One region of the Streptomyces sp. NPDC098789 genome, then DNA from elsewhere that is predicted to be linked to it. Evidence: riboswitches for the same ligand, from Rfam matches in the RefSeq annotation. Region 1 holds a riboswitch; each other region holds the start of a gene.

What was found. Region 1 has a riboswitch for cyclic di-AMP ahead of ACIQWR_RS14850 (LysM peptidoglycan-binding domain-containing M23 family metallopeptidase). Riboswitches for the same ligand answer to the same signal wherever they lie in the genome.
Region 2: linked by a shared signal. The riboswitch ahead of ACIQWR_RS11820 (transglycosylase SLT domain-containing protein) and the one ahead of ACIQWR_RS14850 (LysM peptidoglycan-binding domain-containing M23 family metallopeptidase) in region 1 are both predicted to bind cyclic di-AMP.
Region 3: linked by a shared signal. The riboswitch ahead of ACIQWR_RS35250 (transglycosylase family protein) and the one ahead of ACIQWR_RS14850 (LysM peptidoglycan-binding domain-containing M23 family metallopeptidase) in region 1 are both predicted to bind cyclic di-AMP.
Region 4: linked by a shared signal. The riboswitch ahead of ACIQWR_RS30725 (M23 family metallopeptidase) and the one ahead of ACIQWR_RS14850 (LysM peptidoglycan-binding domain-containing M23 family metallopeptidase) in region 1 are both predicted to bind cyclic di-AMP.

Annotation. Positions count from the first base shown of each region.
Region 1 covers NZ_JBIWAJ010000006.1:52,253-57,646, reverse strand. The annotation lists gene ACIQWR_RS14860 (aspartate aminotransferase family protein) at 1-397, shown strand, start outside; gene ACIQWR_RS14855 (tyrosine-protein phosphatase) at 420-1,223, opposite strand; cyclic di-AMP (ydaO/yuaA leader) riboswitch at 1,543-1,712, shown strand; gene ACIQWR_RS14850 (LysM peptidoglycan-binding domain-containing M23 family metallopeptidase) at 1,717-2,748, shown strand; gene ACIQWR_RS14845 (SGNH/GDSL hydrolase family protein) at 2,927-3,790, shown strand; gene ACIQWR_RS14840 (MBL fold metallo-hydrolase) at 3,962-5,278, shown strand.
Region 2 covers NZ_JBIWAJ010000004.1:381,279-386,672, forward strand. The annotation lists gene ACIQWR_RS11805 (S-(hydroxymethyl)mycothiol dehydrogenase) at 1-893, opposite strand, end outside; gene ACIQWR_RS11810 (LysR substrate-binding domain-containing protein) at 979-1,956, opposite strand; gene ACIQWR_RS11815 (dihydrodipicolinate synthase family protein) at 2,028-3,074, shown strand; cyclic di-AMP (ydaO/yuaA leader) riboswitch at 3,360-3,606, shown strand; gene ACIQWR_RS11820 (transglycosylase SLT domain-containing protein) at 3,611-4,429, shown strand; gene ACIQWR_RS11825 (hypothetical protein) at 4,423-5,394, opposite strand, start outside.
Region 3 covers NZ_JBIWAJ010000024.1:85,628-91,021, forward strand. The annotation lists gene ACIQWR_RS35240 (septum formation initiator family protein) at 1-42, opposite strand, end outside; gene eno (phosphopyruvate hydratase) at 172-1,458, opposite strand; gene ACIQWR_RS35250 (transglycosylase family protein) at 1,795-2,502, opposite strand; cyclic di-AMP (ydaO/yuaA leader) riboswitch at 2,505-2,677, opposite strand; gene ACIQWR_RS35255 (transglycosylase family protein) at 2,951-3,985, opposite strand; gene ACIQWR_RS35260 (cytochrome P450) at 4,122-5,394, opposite strand, start outside.
Region 4 covers NZ_JBIWAJ010000018.1:33,683-39,076, reverse strand. The annotation lists gene ACIQWR_RS30730 (M16 family metallopeptidase) at 1-1,238, shown strand, start outside; cyclic di-AMP (ydaO/yuaA leader) riboswitch at 1,473-1,629, shown strand; gene ACIQWR_RS30725 (M23 family metallopeptidase) at 1,642-2,445, shown strand; gene ACIQWR_RS30720 (GntR family transcriptional regulator) at 2,634-3,299, shown strand; gene ACIQWR_RS30715 (HPr family phosphocarrier protein) at 3,467-3,748, opposite strand; gene ACIQWR_RS30710 (GNAT family N-acetyltransferase) at 4,016-5,394, shown strand, end outside.

The DNA.
Region 1 (5,394 bases):
CATGGGCGACCTGCTGCGCGGGCGGCTCGCGGCGATGGTGGACGAGTACGAGCTGCTGCACGAGGTGCGCGGCCGGGGGCTGATGATCGGCATCGAGTTCGGTCGCCCGTCCTCGCTCGGGCTGCGCAGCCGGTGGACCATGCTCCAGGCCGCCCGCAAGGGGCTCTTCGCGCAGATGGTCGTCGTACCGCTGCTCCAGAAGCACCGGATCCTGACCCAGGTCTCCGGCGATCACCTGGAGGTGATCAAGCTGATCCCGCCGCTGATCGTGGACGAGGCGGACGTGGACCGCTTCGTGGGCGCCTTCCGGGAGGTCATGGACGACGCCCACGGCGGGGGCTCCTTGATGTGGGACTTCGGCAGGACCCTGGTCAAGCAGGCCGTCGCGAACCGCTGACGGCCCGGCCCCGCCAGGCCGGTCAGGCCGGTGATTCGAGGTAGTGGTCGCGCAGCCGGTCGAGGGTCTCGGGCGTGAGCCCGAGGCCCTCGGCGAGGTAGCGGTCGGTGCTGCCCCAGATCTCCTCCAGGGTGTCGAAGGCCGCGAGCAGGTACTCGGCGCGCGCGTCGAACAGCGGGGCGAGCAGCTCCATCACCTCGGGGGAGCGGGCCTCGGCGGACTCGCTGTTGCGGCGCACCTTGTAGCGCCGGTGCGGGGCGTTCGACTCCAGGTAGTCCGCCACGATCGCCTCGCGCTCGACGCCGAGCGCGAGCAGGGTGACCGCGATCGACAGGCCGGCCCGGTCCTTCCCGGCCGCGCAGTGCATCAGCACCGGCACCTGGTCCTGGACGAGCGACTGGACGACCTGGCGGTGCTCCGCGGTGCGGTTCGTGACGATCTCCCGGTAGGAGTTGGCCATCCGCAGCGCGGCCTTGCCCTCGCCGAGGACCTGGCGCAGCTGGCCGAGGTCGCCGTCGCGCACCATCCGCCAGAACTCCGTACCGTCCGCCGGGTCGGAGAGCGGGAGGTTGACGTTGCGGACCCCGGGCAGCTCGACGTCCGGGCCTTCGAGCGCGTGGTCCGCGGCGTTGCGGAAGTCGAAGATGGTGTGCAGCCCGAGCGAAGCGAGGAATTCCGTATCGGTTTCGGTGGCATGTGCCAGATGTCCGCTTCGGAAGACCTGTCCTGCTCTGACCCTCCGTCCGTCCGTGGTCGGGAGCCCGCCCACGTCACGGAAGTTGCGCACTCCGGTCAGCTCCGGCTCCGTGGACGGGGCCTGGGGCATCTGCTGGGTCACGGTGACTCCTCCGTATCGTCGCGGCATGTCCGAATTACACTAGTTGAGCGCAACTTGCCACAAGGGACGGGGAGATCGGATCGCCCCCGTGAGCAGGATCATACGGTCACCGTGAGTGTGTGATCACGAAAGTCGAATTGCCTTGTGGGGGCGGCCGTTGTCGCGGCGGATTCGACGGAGGGTGACCGGAATTCCGTCGATCCCTCACCCGGGCCTTTCCTGCGGGGAATTCGCGGCTTGTTCCGGGGGGCCGGACGGAATACCTTCGCGTCGACCCGGATGGACCGCCTAATCCTGCCACCATCCGAAACCGCACCCGACGATCCACACGCCCGGCAGGAGCGGGGGAACCAGGTAAGCCGCCGTCACCGGAATGGATCTTTTCCTCCGGACGGCTCGGGGTGAAGCCGTACGCGTACGGCCGGACATCTCCAGTCCGAACCCGACAGCTCACCTCGCAGGCGACGGAGAGGAATTCGCCATGCCCGCAAAGGGAAAGCACCGCCGCCCGAAGTCCAGCCCGATAGCCCGCGGACTCGTCGTCGCGGGCACCGGGAGCGCGGCGCTCGCGCTGCCGCTGATGGGTGCCACCGGCGCGCACGCCGCGACCGGCTCGACGGCCGCGACCGCTACGACGGCCGGCCCGGCCACCGCTGTCGCGACCCAGGTGATCCCGGCCCAGGCGCCGGCCGCCGCGCCGCTGACGTCCTCGGTCTACACCGTGGTTCCGGGCGACTACCTCTCGAAGATCGCCGCGGAGCGGCACCTGAGCGGCGGCTGGCAGCAGGTGTACGCGGACAACCGCGAGGCCGTCGGCGCCGACCCGTCGCTGATCCACCCGGGGCTGAAGCTGACCCTGGGGGCGCGGGCGCAGCAGCAGGAGCAGACCCCGGCCGCGACCGCGGCCGAGGAGTCCGCTCCGGCCGAGGAGTCCGCTCCGGCGGCGGACGCGGGATCGGACGAAGGGTCGGACGAGGCCGCGAGCGACGAGAGCGCGAGCGACGAGGGTACGAGCGACGAGGGCGCGAGCGGCAAGCCCGCGCAGGGCACCGGTAGCGGTAGCGGTAGCGGTACGGGCAAGGGCTCCGGTTCGGGCACCGCCTCGGCCTCCGGCTTCGTCGCTCCGGTCTCCGCCTCCATCACCACCCGGTACGGGGTGAGCGGCAGCATGTGGTCCAGCGGTCACCACACCGGTGTCGACTTCGCCGTGGGCACCGGCACCACCGTCCGCGCGGTCGGCGCGGGCACCGTGGTCTCCGCGGGTTGGGGCGGCGCGTACGGCAACGAGGTCGTCATCCGGCACGCGGACGGCCGCTACTCGCAGTACGGCCACCTGTCCCAGCTGTCGGTGTCGGTCGGCCAGAGCGTCGGCGCGGGCCAGAGCATCGGCCTGTCCGGTGCCACGGGCAACGTCACCGGCCCGCACCTGCACTTCGAGATCCGCACGGGCGCCGGCTACGGCACGGACGTCGACCCGCTGGCCTACCTCCGCTCGAAGGGCGTGAACGTCTGACCGGCGAGCGCCGTTCGGCACGAGGAGGGGCCGGGACCCGAGGGGGGTCCCGGCCCCTCTTTCATGTACCTGACAGGGGGCTGACTTATTCCTTACCCGCCGGGTGGTATAGATCACGGTCCGTCAAGGGGTGGCTACGGTGGCGTAGGTCACGGCCTGGGGTGAAGGATGTCTTCTCGTGGCAGCGACGACAGCGATGACGACAAAGACGACGACGAAGACGACGAAGACGACGAACACGAACACGAACACGAACGCGACGACACTGGAGGCGGCGCTCCAGGGCATCGGCTCGTACGCGGCGATCGGGGACAGCTTCACCGAGGGCGTGGGGGACCCGGGCCCGGGGGAGATCTTCGTGGGCTGGGCCGACCGGCTCGCGGTGCTCCTGGCCGATCAGCGCGACGAGCACGACTTCCGGTACGCCAACCTCGCCGTGCGGGGCAAGCTCCTGGACCAGATCGTGGCGGAGCAGGTGCCGCGGGCCAAGGAACTGGCGCCCGACCTGGTCACCTTCTGCGCCGGGGGCAACGACATCATCCGGCCCGGGAGCGACCCCGATGACGTGGCGGAGCGGTTCGAGGCGGCCCTGGCCGACCTCGTCGGGTCCGTCGGCCAGGTGATGATCACCACCGGCTTCGACACCCGCGACGTGCCGGTGCTCAAGCACATCCGCGGCAAGGTGGCGACGTACTCGGCGCACGTGCGGTCCATCGCCGACCGGTACGAATGCCCGGTGCTGGACCTCTGGTCGCTGAAGTCCGTCCAGGACCGGCGGGCTTGGGACGACGACCGGCTGCACCTCTCGCCCGAGGGGCACACCCGGGTCGCGCTGCGCGCCGCCCAGGTGCTGGGGCTGGAGGTGCCCGCCGACCCGGACCAGCCGTGGCCCCCGCAGCAGCCGCGCGGCTCGGCCGAGGTGACCCGGGACAACATCCAATGGGCGCGGGAGTACCTCGTGCCGTGGATCGGCCGGCGCCTGCGCGGCGAGTCCTCCGGTGACCACATGGAGGCGAAGCGGCCGGACCTCCTGCCGCTGTAACGGGGCCGGGCGGGGGACAGGAGGCCGACGGGCGGGAAGCGGAATCCTTCGGGGCCGGTGCGCGTTGGCATGGTGGTAGCACGTACGACCCGCCCTGCCCACTTCCTCTCTGGAGGCGCCTTGACCGGCTCCGGCCCCGGCTCCCGTCCCTTGCGTCCACGGCTGCGCGCCATGCGGCCCGAAGCCTTCGGCGCGGATCCGTCCGGCGCTCGGCTGGAGCGGATCCTGCGCTCGCCGAACTTCGCCGACGGCGTCTTCCAGAATCCCGTCGGGGCCAGGACCAGGCCCTCCGGCTCGATGCTGGAATTCGCCAAGATCTATTTCCACAAGGAGCAGCGCGTCCGGCGCAATCCCGGCGCGCCGGTCCCGGTGCATCCGACCACGCTGGCCGACCTGGCGAAGCCGCCGGTCAGCGGCCTGCGACTGACCTGGATGGGGCACTCCAGCGTCCTCGCGGAGATCGACGGCCGCCGGGTGCTGTTCGATCCGGTGTGGGGCGAGCGGTGCTCTCCCTTCCCCTTCGCCGGGCCCAAGCGACTGCACCCCGTGCCGGTTCCGCTGGCCGCGCTCGGGCCGGTCGACGTCGTGGTCATCTCGCACGACCACTACGACCACCTCGACCTGCCGACGATCAAGGCGCTCGCCCGTACGGACACGGTCTTCGCGGTCCCGCTCGGCGTCGGCGCGCACCTGGAGCACTGGGGCGTCCCGGCCGACCGGCTGCGCGAACTGGACTGGAACGAGACCACCAAGGTCGCCGGCCTGTCGCTGACCGCCACCCCGGCCCGGCACTTCTGCGGGCGCGGTCTGCGCAACCAGCAGTACACGCTGTGGGCGTCCTGGGTCGTCGCGGGCGACGCGCACCGGATCTTCCACAGCGGTGACACGGGCTACTTCCCCGGCTTCAAGGAGATCGGCGCCGCGCACGGCCCCTTCGACGCGACGATGATCCAGATCGGCGCCTACTCGGAGTACTGGCCGGACATCCACATGACCCCGGAGGAGGGCATGACGGCCCACCTCGACCTCCAGGGCGGCGCCCCGCACGGCACGATGCTGCCGATCCACTGGGGCACCTTCAACCTGGCCCCGCACCCGTGGGACGAGCCGGGCGAAGGCACCCTGTCGGCCGCGGGCCGGGCGGGCGCGGCGATCGCGCTGCCGGTGCCTGGCCGCCCCTTCGAGCCGGGAGCGCCGGACGCCCCGGCCGAGCCGTGGTGGCGCCCGTTCGTCTCGACCCAGGCTCCGGTCGCAGGCTCCGGCTCCGGGACCGCGCCCGTGCCCGTGTCCGCGTCGGCCTCTGCGTCTGCGTCTGCGTCCAGACCGTCCGCCGCCCGCACGGCGCCGCCCGCCGCGGGGCTGAAGGCGGACGCGGGCCCGAAGACGGACGCGGGCCCGAAGACGGACGCGGGCCCGAAGACGGACGCGGGCCCGAAGACGGACGCGGGCCCGAAGACGAACGAGGAGCCGGAGGCCGTGGGCACCTGACCCGCAGGTCAGGCCGGTCCGCGGGGGTCGCGGGCCGGCCGGGGCGGGGGGCTCGCGCGGTGACGGGGGGCGCTGGGGCGGCGCCCGAAGGGGTATTCGGGCTGTCGTGCGAGCGC
Region 2 (5,394 bases), on a different contig from region 1:
CCGCGGCCGAAGACGTCGAGCAGCGGGAGTTCGAGCTGCATCTCGGGGGTGGGTACGCCGACCAGCACGACGGTGCCGGCCAGGTCGCGGGCGTAGAAGGCCTGGCGGTAGGTCTCCGGGCGGCCGACGGCGTCGATGACCACGTCCGCGCCGTTGCCGCCGGTCAGGGCCTTGACGGCCTCGACCACGTCCTCGGTGCGACCGTTGACGGTGTGGGTGGCGCCCAGCCCCTTGGCCTGTTCGAGCTTGCGGTCGTCCAGGTCCACGGCGATGATCCGGCCCGCACCGGCGAGCCGGGCGCCGGCGACGGCCGCGTTGCCCACTCCCCCGCAGCCGATGACGGCCACCGAGTCGCCGCGGCCGACGTTGCCCGTGTTGAGGGCCGCGCCGAGGCCCGCCATCACCCCGCAGCCCAGCAGTCCGGCGGCGGCGGCCGAGGCGGCCGGGTCGACCTTGGTGCACTGTCCGGCGGCGACCAGGGTCTTCTCGGCGAAGGCGCCGATGCCCAGGGCCGGGGAGAGCGGGGTGCCGTCCTCCAGGGTCATGGACTGGGTCGCGTTGTGCGTGTCGAAGCAGTACCACGGGCGTCCGCGCTTGCAGGCGCGGCAATTACCGCACACCGCACGCCAGTTGAGGATGACGAAATCGCCGGGTGCGACGTCGGTGACGTCGGGGCCGACGGCCTCGACCACACCCGCCGCCTCGTGGCCGAGGAGGAAGGGGAACTCGTCGTTGATGCCGCCCTCGCGGTAGTGCAGGTCGGTGTGGCAGACCCCGCAGGCCTGGACCTTGACGAGGGCCTCGCCGGGTCCCGGGTCGGGCACGAGGATCGTCGCCATCTCCACCGGTGCGCCCTTGCTCCGTGCGATGACCCCTCGTACGCGATGCGTCACGTCGTACCCCGTTCTCGTGTGATCCGTGCCGTACCGCGAACGTACACGGCGGGGCATGCGCGGGTGGCCCGGTGCGGGAGTTGTGTCACGTTTCCGGCCGCGCCGACGGCGCGAGCTCCGGCGGTACGGCCTCGCGCAGCGCGGCGGCGAAGGCGGCCACGGCCGGGTGCGCCGCGGCCCCGCTCCGGAAGGCGATCTTCGTGCGCCGCTCCATCGGCAGCCGGGTGAGGCGCACCCCGGGCACCCTCGGCGCACCCGCTTCCGCCCCCGCCCCCGGCGCGGCGGATCCGGCCACGCCGAGCTGCGGTACGACGGCCACCCCCTGCCCCGCCGCGACCAGGGCGAGCACGGTCGCGAACTCGTCCACGCGGTGGCGCTCCCGCGGACTGAACCCGGCGGCCTGGCAGGCGCGCACGGTCATGGCGTGGCAGAGGGTTCCCGGGGTCGCGGTGATCCAGGGCGCGTCGCGGTGGGCGCGCAGCGCGACGCCCTGGCCGAGGGCGAGGTCCGGGGCCGCGGAGCCGGGCGGCGGGGTCGGCTCCGCGAGGTACATCGCCTCCCGACACAGCGGCTCGGTCTCCAGGCCCGGTTCGACGGGCGCGGGCACGAAGTCGTACTCGTGGACCAGCGCCACGTCCAGGTCACCGGCCCGCAGGGCGTGCGCGACGGCGGCGGGGTCGGTTTCGGACACCATCGCCTCCAGGGCCGGATGGCGCCGGGCGAGGGTGACGAGGGCGGCGGGGACGATGGCCCGGGTCGCGGTCGGGAAGGCGCCGACCCGCAGGGCTCCCGCCAGCCCGTCGCGGGCCTCGGCGAGGTCCGCCTCGGCCCGTTCCAGGCGCTCCAGCACCGCTTCCGCGTGCCCGACCAGGTGCTGGCCGGCGGGGGTGAGCCGGACCCGGCGGCCGGTGCGCTCCAGGAGCGGCAGGCCCGCCTCGCGTTCGAGGACGGAGAGCTGTTGGGAGACGGCCGAGGGGCTGAAGGCCAGCGCCTCGGCGACGGCGGCGATGGTGCCGCGGCGGGCGAGTTCGCGCAGCAGGCGCAGGCGGCGTACGTCGAGCATCGGCTCAGCTTACGGGTTGGGACGGAAATGCGAACTGGACCCGGGGCTCGGGGGCGGGCCACCCTCGACCCATGGCGCAGAACACCACACAGGACACGGCCCGGAGCGACACCTCCGCGCTCCCCACCCTCCCGACCCTCCCGACTCTCCCCACTCCTCCCCCGCTCCCCGGCCTCCACGGGCTGGAGGGGCTGCACGTCCCGCTCGTCACCCCCTTCGACGCGTCCGGCGCGGTCGCCCTGGACGCCCTGGAGTCGCTCGCCCACGAGGTGCTCGCGGCGGGCGCCACCGGCATCACCGCCCTCGGCACCACCGGCGAGACCGCCTCCCTCGACGCGGCGGAGCGGGACGCGGTGACCGAGGTGTGCGCACGGGTCTGCCGCGAGCGCGGGGCGTTCCTGAGCGTCGGCGCGGGGGGCAGCAGCACGCGGGCGAGCGAGGTCGCGCTGGCGGGGCTGCGGCGGTGGCCCGAGGTGGGGGCCGCGCTGGTGACCGTGCCGTCCTTCGTGCGGCCCTCGGCGGCGGGGGTGCTGGCGCACTTCGAGCGGCTCGCGGAGGTCGCTCCCGTACCGCTGGTCGTCTACCACATCCCCTACCGGACCGGTCAGCCGCTGGACGCCGGGGCGCTGCGGGCCCTCGGGGCGCTGCCCGGGGTCGCGGGGGTCAAGTACGCGGTGGGCGGCATCGACCAGGACACGGTGGAGCTGCTGGGCGAGCTGCCGGACGGGTTCACGGTCCTGGCGGGCGACGACGCCTACGCCTCGCCGCTGCTCGCCCTCGGGGCGGGCGGCGCGATCCTGGCCTCGGCGCATCTGGCCACGGAGCGTTTCGCCGCGCTCGTGCGGGCCTGGCGGACGGGCGACGTGTCCGGCGCGCGGGCACTGGGGCACGCCCTGGCCCGGCTGTCGGCGGCGGTGTTCGCCGAGCCGAATCCGGTGGTCCTGAAGGGGGTGCTGCACGCGCAGGGGCGCATTCCGACCCCCGACGTGCGGCTGCCGCTGCTGCCCGCCGGCGCCGCCTCGGTGCGGGAGACGCTGCGCAGGCTGGAAGAGCTGGCGGAGCTGACGGAGCTGGCGGAAGGGGCGGAACCGGAGCGGCTGGCGGACCGCACCGCGTAGGCGGGCTCGCACCCCCGCAAGAAATCCCCAAGAAGCATGAATGGGCGATTTGCCCTTGAATGCCGTACGGGCCGCTCGCCGGTGACGTCAGTCACGCGGGAGCGGCCTTCGCGGCCACCCCCGCGGGGGTAGCGGAAGGCTGGATTCCGGGCGCCGCAAAGAAATGCGGGATTTCCCGACCCGCCGGGACGAGATCAATTTCCCGGCCGTTTCCGATATGCCGATCACTGCGCGGAATTCAAGCCCTTGTTCCACTCCTCTTCTCTCCTCTACGGTCACCGCAATCCGGGTGGAACGCCGAATCCTGCCGCTACCCGGGAACCCATCCCACTCATGTACGGCAGGAGCGGGGGAACCAGGTAGGCCGCTGGTCCGGACTCAGAGTCCGGCCCGGCTCGGGGTGAAGTCGCACCGCTGACACGCACGTCCTCGTCATGCCTCGGGCATGACCGCGGGCGAGCCGCGTCACGGTGCGGCCGGACAGCTCCCGTCCGAACCCGACAGCTCACCTCGCAGGCGACGGAGAGGAATTCGCCATGTCCGCATCGGGCAAGCACCGCCGTCCCAAGACCAGCCCCCTCGCCCGCCTCCTCGCCGTCGCGGGTACCGGCGGCATGGCACTCGCCCTCCCCCTGATCAGCGCCTCCGGCGCCGATGCCGCACAGCCGGCCGCCGCCCCGGCCGCGGCCCCCGCCGTCGCGGCGCCCGTCGCCGCCACCGCTCCCGCGCTCTCCGTGCGGGCCGCGGCGTCCACCACCTATTCCGTGGTCGCGGGCGACACCCTTTCCACGATCGCCCAATCGCATTCCGTGAGCGGCGGCTGGAAGAAGCTCTACGCGGACAACCGTGCGGCGATCGGCAACGACCCGTCGGTGATCCGGCCGGGGACCGAGCTGACGCTCGGCGGCGCGGCGAAGGCGGTTTCCGCCAAGGCTGGTTCGGCGACGAAGACCGCAACGACCCCGGCGGCCGGGCGCGATGCGGGGGCCACCCCCGCACGGGCCGACCGTTCCGTGCGGGCCACGACCCTGTACGCCAACAACCTCGACGGCTGGATCCGGCAGTCGCTGGACATCATGGCCCAGCACGGAATTCCGGGGACCTACGACGGAATTCGCCGCAACGTCCTGCGCGAGTCCTCGGGCAATCCCCTCGCCATCAACAACTGGGACTCCAACGCCGCGGCGGGCATCCCCTCGAAGGGCCTCCTCCAGGTCATCGACCCCACCTTCCGGGCGTACCACGTGCCCGGTACCGCGACCGACTCCTACGACCCGGTCGCGAACATCACCGCCGCCTGCAACTACGCCGCCGACCGCTACGGATCGATCGACAACGTGAACGGCGCCTACTGAGCGGACCAGGACGCGGCCACCAACGACCGCCGCGCGGCGTGCAGATGGGTGGCCGCGGCCAACCAGGCCCACGCGTAGCGGTCGGCGCCGGGATCGAGGAGACGACCGAAGACGTCCCGGGGCCGCCGGTCGGCCTCGGCGGCCAGCGCGGCGGCCAGCTCCTCGGCCCCCGCGAAGCCGGCCCGACGCAGCGGCCCCCGGCCGCCGTTCGGCGCGAACTCACCGCGGGCCGCCTCCGCCACCGCGCGACGGCCCCCCGCGACCCCGGATTCCAACAGCCGCCGCACCCGCCACAGCGGTGACCCGCCCAGCGCGTCCGCCGCCGGCTCCCGGTCCCCTACGTCGGCCGGTTCGGGTGCGTCGGCCCCGGCCGGGAGGTGGGACCCCTGGAGCAGGTCGTAGCCGAGGTCGGCCCGGCCCAGCCACTGCGGTGGCAGCCGCAGGGTGTACGCCGACCCCGGCACCGGACCGACGGCCAGCGGGCGCAGGGTCGCGCTCCGGTCCGGGTCGGGGCGGCCGAGCACGCGCAGCGCCAGCCCGGGGCGGTCGGCCAGGCGGCGGAGGTTCGCGGTGTGCGCCAGGTCCGGATGCGGGTGGGCGGGGACCAGGGCGATCAGCGGCGCGTCGGGACGTACCGCGCCGTCGGACGACAGCTCCCGGACCAGCAGCCGGTCGCCGGCCGCGGCCACCACCAGCACGTCGCACCCGAGCAGGCCCGGGTCGGCGGCCGGGTCGGCCAGGAGCCGCGCCACGGCCTCGGCCGCCGGGCGGGCGAAGAGCGCGGCGGCCGGTCCCTCGCTCCAGTCGATCCCGCGCAGCGGCGTCGCCCGCACGCCCCGGCCCGACCCGAGACGGCCGTCGGCGGACACGGTCGCCCCGACCACGTGCAGTGCGCCCCGGGCCAGGCCGGCGTGGTCGAGGACGGCGCCGCCGAGGGACACGGAGGCGCTCGCGGCGCCCCGGGC
Region 3 (5,394 bases), on a different contig from region 1:
CGCGGTCGAGAAGGTGGAGAACCGATCCCGGTTCCCGGCCATTGACTCCGCCTCCCCTGTACCCGCACACAGCAATACGTCCCCGCACACGGTACGGGACCGAGCGCGGGGACGTACGGAGGCTGTCGGGCCCCGCGGGGATGAACCCCGCGGAAGCCGAAGGTGAAGTGATCAGCCCTTGAAGCGCGGGAAGGCGGAGCGGCCCGCGTACACGGCGGCGTCGTCGAGGATCTCCTCGATGCGCAGCAGCTGGTTGTACTTGGCGACGCGGTCCGAGCGGGCCGGGGCGCCGGTCTTGATCTGGCCGCAGTTCACGGCGACCGCGAGGTCGGCGATGGTGACGTCCTCGGTCTCGCCGGAGCGGTGCGACATCATGCACTTGAAGCCGTTGCGCTGGGCCATCTCGACGGCGTCCAGGGTCTCGGTCAGCGAACCGATCTGGTTCACCTTCACGAGCAGGGCGTTCGCCGAGCCCTCTTCGATGCCGCGGGCGAGGCGCTCCGGGTTGGTGACGAAGAGGTCGTCGCCGACGATCTGGACCTTGGCGCCCAGCTTGTCCGTGAGGACCTTCCAGCCGGCCCAGTCGTCCTCGTACAGCGGGTCCTCGATGGAGACCATCGGGTACGCGGAGACGAGCTCCTCGTAGTACTCGGTCATCTCGGCGGCCGAGCGGGACTGGCCCTCGAACTCGTACTTGCCGTCCTTGTAGAACTCGGACGCGGCGACGTCGAGCGCCAGCGCGATGTCCTTGCCCGGGACGTAGCCGGCCTGCTTGATGGCCTCGACGATGAGGTCGAGCGCGGCGCGGTTGGACTCCAGGTTCGGGGCGAAGCCGCCCTCGTCGCCCAGACCCGTGGAGAGGCCCTTGGTGTGCAGGACCTTCTTGAGGGTGTGGTAGACCTCGGCGCCCCAGCGCAGGGCCTCGGAGAAGGACTCCGCGCCGATCGGCGCGATCATGAACTCCTGGATGTCGACGTTGGAGTCGGCGTGCGACCCACCGTTGAGGATGTTCATCATCGGAACGGGCAGCAGGTGCGCGTTCGGGCCGCCGAGGTAGCGGAAGAGCGGGAGGTCCGAGGCCTCGGACGCGGCGTGGGCCACGGCCAGGGAGACGCCGAGGATCGCGTTGGCGCCCAGGGAGCCCTTGTTGTCGGTGCCGTCCAGGTCGAACATGGCCTGGTCGATCAGGCGCTGCTCGGTGGCGTCGTAGCCGACGAGCTCCGGGCCGATCTGCTCGATCACGGCGAGGACGGCCTTCTCGACGCCCTTGCCGAGGTAGCGGTTGGGGTCACCGTCACGAAGCTCGATGGCCTCGAATGCACCGGTGGAGGCGCCGGACGGAACTGCAGCACGGCCGGTGCTGCCGTCGTCGAGGCCAACCTCGACCTCGACCGTGGGATTGCCTCGGGAGTCCAGGATTTCCCGGGCTACGACGACGTCGATGGACGGCACGAGCATCTCCTTCTGGGATGTGACGCTGGGTGTGCGGTGGCGTGTCAGGCCGTGGGATGGCCTTGCCGCCTAGAGCCTAACCGGCTCTGGGCACTCGGCCAGCCGAGCAACCGCTCCGTGGGACGAAAAAGGGTCTGAATACCCCTCTTACGGGACATACGGAAGGGTCGGCGGAATGCCGAAGGATCGTCCCCGCCTGCACGAACGCCACCGCCCGGCGCGTGGGGGGAGACGCGTCGGGCGATGGCGAATTATGCGTACCGCGAAGTCCGCGCGGACGTACCGCGCAGGGTCACAGGCAGTGGTACCGCGCGGTGTTGCGGCGCGGTGTCACCGCAGGATTCAGCTGAGCTTCAGCTTCTGACCCGGGAAGATCAGGTCGGCGTCCGGGACGGTGTCCTTGTTCAGCTCGTGCAGCTTCTGCCAGCCGCCCTTGACGCCGTTCGCCTGGGCGATGGTGCCGAGGGTGTCACCCGACTTGATCTCGTACGAGCCGGTACCCGTCTTGGGGGCCTGGGTCGACGGAGCGGCCTTGGTGGGGGCCGGGGTCTCGGCGCGCTCGGAGCGGGTGACCGGGGCCTCGGGGCGCTTGGTCTCCTGCTTCGGCTCGGCCTTCTTCTCGACCTTCTTCTCCGGCTTGGTCTGCTTGGGGGTCTCGGCCGAGCCGCCGTTGTAGGCGGAGTTCGACAGGCCCACGCCACAGGACGGCCACGCGCCCTTGCCCTGGCCCTTGAGGACCTTCTCGGCGATGGCTATCTGCTGCGCCTTGGTGGCCTGGTTCGCCTGCGAGGCGTACGCCTTGCCGCCGTACGCGGCCCACGTGGAGGACGAGAACTGCACGCCGCCGTAGTAGCCGTTGCCCGTGTTGATGGACCAGTTGCCACCGGACTCGCACGCGGCGACGGCGTCCCACTGGGAGGCGGTCGCGGCGCTCGCGGCGCCGGCGGTCATCAGCGGAGCCGCCACGGCGACACCGGCGACACCGACGAGGGTGACGACACGGGTGGCCTTGGAGGCGCGACGGTGCTTGCCCTTGCCGGAAAGCAGCATGGTTTTCTCCTCACCGACGCCTGCGAAGTGAGCTGTCGGGTTCGGGCGGATGAGTTGCCCGGTCGCGCACCGAGGTGCGCGGCTTAACCCCAAGCCGGTTCCGTGACCATCTCTCAATGGCCGGTTCCGGCACTTACCTTGGTTCCCCCGCTCCTGCCTTCGGCGCTTGCGCGACGTGTTCCCTCCGTCCGCCGGCAGGATTCGGCGATGCGGTCGAAGGAGCCCGCGGTGGCGAGCGATTCAGAAGGTAGACAGGTCTCTCCCCGATGTTCAACGAGGGACATCGGGGAGAAACGGCCCCTACTTGCGCTCTCGGGGCGGGTGTTTGCCCAGGTGGGAGCGGGGTTTGGGGCAGTCACCGAACAGGACACGCCAGTTGAACGGAAGAGATGCATGTCTCATTTGCACGAAAGGGACATACCTGGCGATCTTCGCGCCCGAAGTGCCCCTATTTCTGGCTTAGATCGAGATTCTGCCCGGGAGTGATCAGGTCGGCGTCATGCCCGATGACCTGCTGATTGGCCGTGTAAAGGGCATTCCAGCCACCCTCGACTCCTTCGGCCTTCGCAATGTCCGTCAGATTGTCGCCGGCCTTCACCGTGTACGACGGCGCGGACGCGGCGCCGGAGCCGACGGGCGCCTCTGCGGCGGGCGTTCCGCGGTGCTTTCCACCGGCTCCGGCCGTTTCGCCCTGCGGAACGGCGGCCGAGCCGGCGGTCGACGGGGTCGTGGAGGGCGTCGGGGCCGTGGGCACCGCGGTGTTGGACGGGGACGTCGTCGGACCGGTGGGGGCCGTCGAACCGCCGGGCACGGACGGGGTGGGCGTGCCGGTCGACCCCGTCGGGGCACCCGGGCCGCCGGAAACCGGAGCCGGGTCCGGCATGACGGGCAGTACGGACGTCAGCGGGGACTGCGGCATCGACGCGAAGTCACCGGGCGCGCCGGGCGCGGCGGTGGCTCCCGGGATGTGCCCGGTCGAGGTCGGCGTGGCCGCCGGGGCCGGCGCGCCGGCGAGCGAGCCGGGCGCGGATCCCTCGGGTCGCACGGGGGTCGGCGCGACGGAACCGGAACGTCCGGGAGTCCCCGGGTCGACCGTGGCGGCCGGGCCGCCGCGGGTGAGACCGGAGGACTCACCGCAGAGCGGCCAGGCCGTCGGCCCCTGCGCGGCGAGCACCCGCTCGGCGATGGTGATCTGCTGCGAGCGGCTGGCCAGGTCGGGGCGCGCCGCGAACTCCAGCCCGCCCGCGTTCTTCCACTGGTCCAGGGTGAGCTGGAGTCCGCCGTAGGACCCGCTGCCGAAGTCGGCGCTCCAGGTCCCACCGCTCTCGCACTCGGCCACCGAGTCCCAGGTGGTGGTCTCGGCCGCGCTCGCGCCGGAGGCGGCGAACAGCGGTAGGGCGAGTGCGGAGCCTGCGACTCCGGCGGTGACGACAAGTGCGGGGACCTGACGGGGGCGTCTGTGGCGGCCGTTCCCGGAACGCATGAGGGTGGACCTTTCGCGTGGCGGCGGGGGCGACGCGAACCTAGCCCGGTTCGAACGCTTGTCACAAGTCGATGATGCGCAGATCACGTCAAGGTCACAGAGTTGACGATGGGTCAGCTGGGGCGCCCGGGACGGGTCATTCCGCTTCCGGAACGTTTGGGGTTGTGAACCTGACGGGAAGCGTGCGCAGGCCACGCATGATCAGTCCGCCGCGCCAGCGCAGCTCCTCGGGGGGAACGGCGAGTTCCAGATCCGGCAGACGCGTCAGCAAAGTCGCGAGGGCCGTCTGACCCTCCAACCGGGCCAGCGGAGCGCCGATGCAGTAATGGATGCCGTGTCCGTATCCGAGGTGCTGGTTGTCGCTCCGCGAGAGGTCCAAGACGTCCGGATCGTCGAACCGCGCGGGGTCGCGGTCGGCCGCCGCGAGCACGACGAGCACCGGATCGCCCGCCGGGATGTCCTGGCCGCCCAGGGTCAGCGCGACGGTCGCGTAGCGCCACGTCGCCAGCTCCACGGGACCGTCGTAGCGCAGCAGCTCCTCGATCCCGGTCTCCAGCAGGGCGCGGTCACCGGCGGCGAGGGATTCCTGGAGGAGCGCGCGCTGATCGGGGTTGCGGAACAGCGCGTAGGTGCCGTTGCCGATCAGGTTGATGGTGGTCTCGAACCCCGCGAAGAGGAGCACGAAGCACATGGCGGTGGCCTCGGCCTCCGTCAGGTGGTCCCCGTGGTCGCTCGCCCGGATCAGGTCCGAGATGAGGTCGTCGCCCAGATCGTCGCGCTTGCGGTGGATCAGCTCCCCGAGATACGCGCGGATCTTCTTCACGGAACGGGCGACCCCGCCGCGCGGCCCGCCGCCGTGCCGGATCATCATCCCGGCCCAGTCGCGGAAGTCGTCCTGGTCCTCGCGCGGTACGCCGAGCAGCTCGCAGATGGCGTAGATGGGGAGCGGGAAGGCGAACTCGTGGATGAGGTCGGCCTCCCCCTTCTGCGCGAAGGCGTCGATCAGGTGGTCGGTCAACTCCTGCACCCTGGGGGCGAACTCGGCGACCCTGCGCGGGGTGAACGCCTTCGACACCAGGCGGCGCAGCCGGGTGTGGTCCGGCGGGTCGATGTTCAGCAGGTGGGTCATCAGGCCCGCGCTGCGCTCTCCCGGAATGCCCGTCTTGCCGGGTTCGGCGTGGTGCACCGGGTTCTTGCTCAGCCGCTGGTCGGCGAGGGCCTGGCGGGCGTCCGCGTACCGGGTGACCAACCAGGCCTCGACGCCGCTGGGGAGCGTGGTGCGGTGCACGGGCGCGTGCTCGCGCAGCCAGGCGTAGGCCGGGTAGGGGTCGGTCGCGAACTCCCAGGTGAAGAGTTCGGGGCCGGCGGAGGGGGCGGCGGCGCCGCCGACGGGACAGCCGCCCGCGGGG
Region 4 (5,394 bases), on a different contig from region 1:
TCGAGATCAACCTCGCGGCCCCGCTGGACGCCGAACCGGCCGGCCTGGACGGCGTGGCCACCCTGATGGCCCGCGCGTTCTCCGAGGGCACCGACAAGCACTCCGCCGAGGAGTTCGCGGCCGAGCTGGAGCGCTGCGGCGCCACCCTCGACGCGCACGCCGACCACCCCGGCATCCGGGTCTCCCTGGAGGTCCCGGCCTCCCGGCTGGCCAAGGCCCTGTCGCTGCTCGCCGAGGCGCTGCGCGCCCCCGCCTTCGCGGACAGCGAGGTCGACCGCCTGGTGCGCAACCGGCTCGACGAGATCCCGCACGAGCTGGCCAACCCGCAGCGCCGGGCCGCCAAGCAGCTCTCCCATGAGCTGTTCCCGGCCACGCTGCGGATGTCCCGCCCGCGCCAGGGCACCGAGGAGACGGTGGCCCGGATCGACGCGGCGGCCGTGCGCGCCTTCTACGAGGCCCACGTGCGCCCGGCGACGGCCACCGCGGTGGTGGTCGGCGACCTGACCGGCATCGACCTCGACGCCGTCCTGGCGGACACCCTGGGCACCTGGACGGGCACCGCCGCCGAGCCGCTCCCGGTGCCCGCGATCACCGCGGACGACACCGGCCGCGTGGTCATCGTGGACCGGCCGGGCGCGGTCCAGACGCAGCTGCTGATCGGGCGGATCGGCGGGGACCGGCACGACCGGGTCTGGGCGGCCCAGGTGTTGGGCACGTACTGCCTGGGCGGCACCCTGACCTCCCGTCTGGACAAGGTCCTGCGCGAGGAGAAGGGCTACACCTACGGCGTGCGCGCCTTCGGGCAGGTGCTGCGGTCGACCGCGGACGGCACCGGCGCGTCGATGCTCGCCATCAGCGGTTCGGTGGACACCCCGAACACGGGTCCCGCGCTGGACGACCTCTGGAAGGTGCTGCGCACCCTCGCCGAGGGCGGACTGACCGACGCCGAGCGCGACGTGGCGGTGCAGAACCTGGTGGGCGTGGCGCCGCTCAAGTTCGAGACGGCCGCGTCCGTCGCCGGCACCCTGGCCGACCAGGTCGAGCAGGAGCTGCCGGACGACTACCAGGCGCAGTTGTACGCGCGGCTGGCCGAGACGGGCACGGTGGAGGCCACCTCGGCCGTCGTCAACGCCTTCCCGGTGGACCGGCTCGTCACGGTGCTGGTCGGTGACGCCGCCCAGATCGAGGCACCGGTGCGCGCGCTCGGCATCGGCGACGTGAGCGTCGTCGCCAACTGAGTTCGCAGGGGCCTAACAGGCCGAAGGGGACGAACGGGACGTGAACTGACGGCGTCCCGCAAGGGGTTTCGGTGGCTCGTCCACCGGAACCCCTTTTGTCCGTTTGGTGGAGAGGTTGCTTCTATGTCGCGTGACGTAGGTAACAATGGGGCTCGTGTGTTTGGTGATTGCCTGATGATCCGCCTAGCGTCGGCCGTGCTGTCCGTCAGTTGTCACAGCCGCACTCGCGGCACCGGACAGCGATCGCCGAGTCCCCGTCAGGCGCGAGCCTGGGGAGCCGGGGACCCACAGTCCCTGGGGTGAATCGGACCACCTCGTAAGAGGGGGCCCGTAGGAGACCTTCCTGCTCCGAACCCGTCAGCTAACCCGGTAGGCGAGAGGGAAGGAAAGGATCAACCCCTTCATGGCGTTCGGCAGCAGTCGTGCCTCCTCCGGCAAGCACCGTGGTTCCAGCCGTCTGAGCCGGAAGACCGCAGGCGTCGCCGGTATAGCCGCCCTCGCCGCCACCGGCGTCGCGGCCTCCCTCGCTGCCCCGGCCTTCGCCGCGGACAACCACAGCAGCAGCATTCCCCAGGACTCCGGCATGAAGGCCGTCGTCGTCGCCGACGACCTCGCCGGCGACATCGAGGCGCAGGCCGACGCCCAGCGCAACGCCGCCGACACCGCCGCCCTCAAGGCGCAGGCCGAGGCCGAGGCCAAGACGAAGGCCTCCGAGGCCCGCCGCCTGGCCGAGGCGAAGGCGAAGGCCGAGCGCGAGGCCAAGGAGCGCGCGGACCGTGAAGAGGAGCGCAAGCGCCTCAACACCTTCGTGATGCCGATCGAGGGCTCGTACGTCAGCACCCAGTACGGTGCGGGCGGCAGCATGTGGTCCTCCGGCAGCCACACCGGCATCGACTTCCACGCGGGCGTCGGCAACGTCGTCCGCGCCGTGGGTGCGGGCGTCATCGTCGAGGCCGGCAACGGCGGCGCGTACGGCAACAACATCGTCATCAAGCACAACGACGGTACGTACACCCAGTACGCGCACCTCTCCAGCCTGAGCGTCTCGGCCGGCGAGCAGGTCACCGCCGGGCAGCAGATCGGCCTGTCGGGCGACACCGGCAACGTCAGCGGCGCGCACCTGCACTTCGAGGCCCGCACCGGCCCGTCCTACGGCTCGGACATCAACCCGCTGACCTACCTGCGGGCCCGCGGCGTCGCGATCTGACCCCGCCCGCACAGCAGCTCCCCGAAGGCCCCGGCTCCCCGAGCCGGGGCCTTCGTGTCGTGCGGCGGCGCGCGCGACGGGGATCGTCCACCGGCCGCTCATTTCCGCCCGTCCTCGGAAAATATCGCGTGTTGCAATAGAGTCGCGAAATGGAATCTGCGGAAACGGCATTCGGTGGAGGTCCGGTCTTGCGAATTCCCGCGCACGCGGTATGTACGGCGATCCGCGACGACATCGTCTCCGGGGTCTTCGGCCCGGGCGCACGGCTCACCGAGGAGCTGCTCGCCCGCCGCTACGGAGTCTCCCGCGTCCCTGTCCGCGAGGCCCTGCGCACCCTGGAGTCCGAGGGCTTCGTCACCACGCGCCGGCACGCGGGCGCCTGCGTGGCCGAGCCGACCGCGCAGGAGGCGGCCGACCTCCTGGAGGTCCGGACGCTGCTGGAGCCCCTCGCGGCGGCCCGGGCCGCCCGGCGGCGCAGCGAGGCGCACCTCAAGGTGCTGCGCGGGCTGGTCAGGCTGGGCCAGGAACGGGCCAGGAGGGGGCAGGGGGAGGATCTGCGGGCGCTCGGGGGGTGGTTCCACGAGACGCTCACCCAGGCCTCCGACAGCCCCGGGCTGATCGCGCTGCTGACCCAGATGCGGCACAAGATCACTTGGATGTACGCCGTGGACGTCGCGGCGCGGCCCGTGGACTCCTGGGCGGAGCACGGTGCGATCGTGGACGCGGTGGCGCGCGGCGACGCGGAGCGGGCGCGTGCGCTCACCGCGGCGCACGCCGGTCGGGCGGCGGGGGCGCACCGGCTGCGCGTGAGGACTTCGCAACCTGCCGTAAACACGGCGAGCGGCCGGCTTTAACAATTCCCGTATAGGAAGGGCGGTGAGGATATTCCTGCGGTCGATTACCGCCCGCTATTTCCGGTACGGAGAATTCCGCACCCTGCGGAAAAGCAGCGGAGCCGTGGCTCCCGGAATGCGGGGGCCACGGCTCCGCCGTGTGTGGTGCGTGGGGTCGGACCCGGGGGTCAGACGGTCTCGGGGAGCTCCTCGAGACCCTCGGCGACCAGCTTCGCCAGGCGGTCGAGCGCGGCGTCCGCACCCTCGGCGTCGGACGCGAGGATGATCTCCTCGCCGCCCTGGGCGCCCAGGCCCAGAACCGCGAGCATGGACGCGGCGTTGACCGGGTTGCCGTCGGCCTTGGAGATCGTCACCGGGACGCCGGAAGCGGTCGTCGCCCGGACGAAGATCGAGGCGGGACGAGCGTGCAGGCCCTCGGCCCAGCCGACGTTGACGCGGCGCTCTGCCATGGTGATGCCCTTCAGGTTCTTACGGTTGTCTAGACCAGTCTCTCACGGCACTCCGAATGCTCCGGCCGACCTTCGACCCCAATCAGCCTGCCGTTCGACCCTCCCCAGCTTGCACTGATTTGCCCCGGCCCGCCTAATGCGCCGCGCACACCCGGCCCGGCCGATGCGCCCTCGGCGCACCCCCCGGCCGACCCTCGGCGCACCCCCGGCGCCGGCCCGCCCGCCGCCCGCCCCCCGTCCGTCCGGGACAGGCCCTAGGGTGGCCCCATGACCACCGCGTCGGACCCCTCGTACCCGGCCCACTGGGAAGCGGACGTCGTGCTGCGCGACGGCGGCACCGCCCGGATCCGGCCCATCACCACCGAGGACGCGGACCGCCTGGTCAGCTTCTACGAGCAGGTCTCGGACGAGTCGAAGTACTACCGGTTCTTCGCCCCCCACCCCCGCCTGTCCGCCAAGGACGTGCACCGCTTCACCCACCACGACTACGTGGACCGGGTCGGCCTCGCGGCCACGATCGGCGGCGAGTTCATCGGGACCGTCCGCTTCGACCGGATCGGCTCCGACGGCCGCCCCGCCTCCGGGCCCGCCGACGAGGCCGAGGTCGCCTTCCTCGTCCAGGACGCCCACCAGGGCCGCGGCGTCGCCTCGGCCCTCCTCGAACACATCGGGGCGGTCGCGCGCGAGCGCGGGATCCGCCGCTTCGCCGCCGAGGTGCTGCCCGCCAACGTCAAGATGATCAAGGTCTTCAAAGAGGTCGGCTACGAGCAGAAACGCTCCTTCGAGGACGGCTCGGTCCACCTCACCCTCGACCTCGAACCGACCGCGGAGTCGCTCGCCGTCCAGCGCGCCCGCGAACAGCGTGCCGAGGCCCGCTCCGTCCAGCGCCTGCTCGCCCCCCGCTCCGTCGCCGTCGTCGGCGCCAGCCGCACCGGTACCGGCGTGGGCGCCGCCGCCCTGCGCAACCTCCGCGACAGCGGCTTCGACGGACCGCTCTACGCGATCAACCGGGCCGTGACCTCCGACACCCTGCTCGGCGTACGGGCGTACCGCACCCTCGGCTCCATCGGCGGGCCCGTCGACCTCGCGGTGCTGGCGGTCCCCGCCGAACAGGTCCCCGAAGCGGTCGCGGACTGCGGCGAGCACGGGGTGCAGGGACTGGTGGTGCTCTCCGCGGGTTACGGCGAGAGCGGGCCCGTGGGGCTGGAGCGCCAGCGCGAGCTGGTGCGCCAGGCGCGCACCTACGGCATGCGGATCGTCGGCCCCAACGCCTTCGGCGTGATCAACACCGCGCCGGAGGTCCGGCTCAACGCCTCGCTGGCCCCCGCGCCGACCCCCGAGGTCGGCCGGATCGGCCTGTTCACCCAGTCCGGAGCCATCGGCATCGCCCTCCTCGCCGGGCTGCTGCGGCGCGGCGAGAGCCTGTCCTCCTTCGTCTCGGCGGGCAACCGGGCGGACGTCTCGGGCAACGACATCCTCCAGTACTGGTACGACGACCCGGCCACCGACGTCGCCCTGATGTACCTGGAAACCCTCGGCAACCCGCGCAAGTTCACCCGCATCGCCCGGCGCACGGCGGCCGTGAAGCCGGTGGTCGTGGCCAAGGGCGGCCGGCACAGCGGGGTCACCCCGGCGGGCCACGCGGT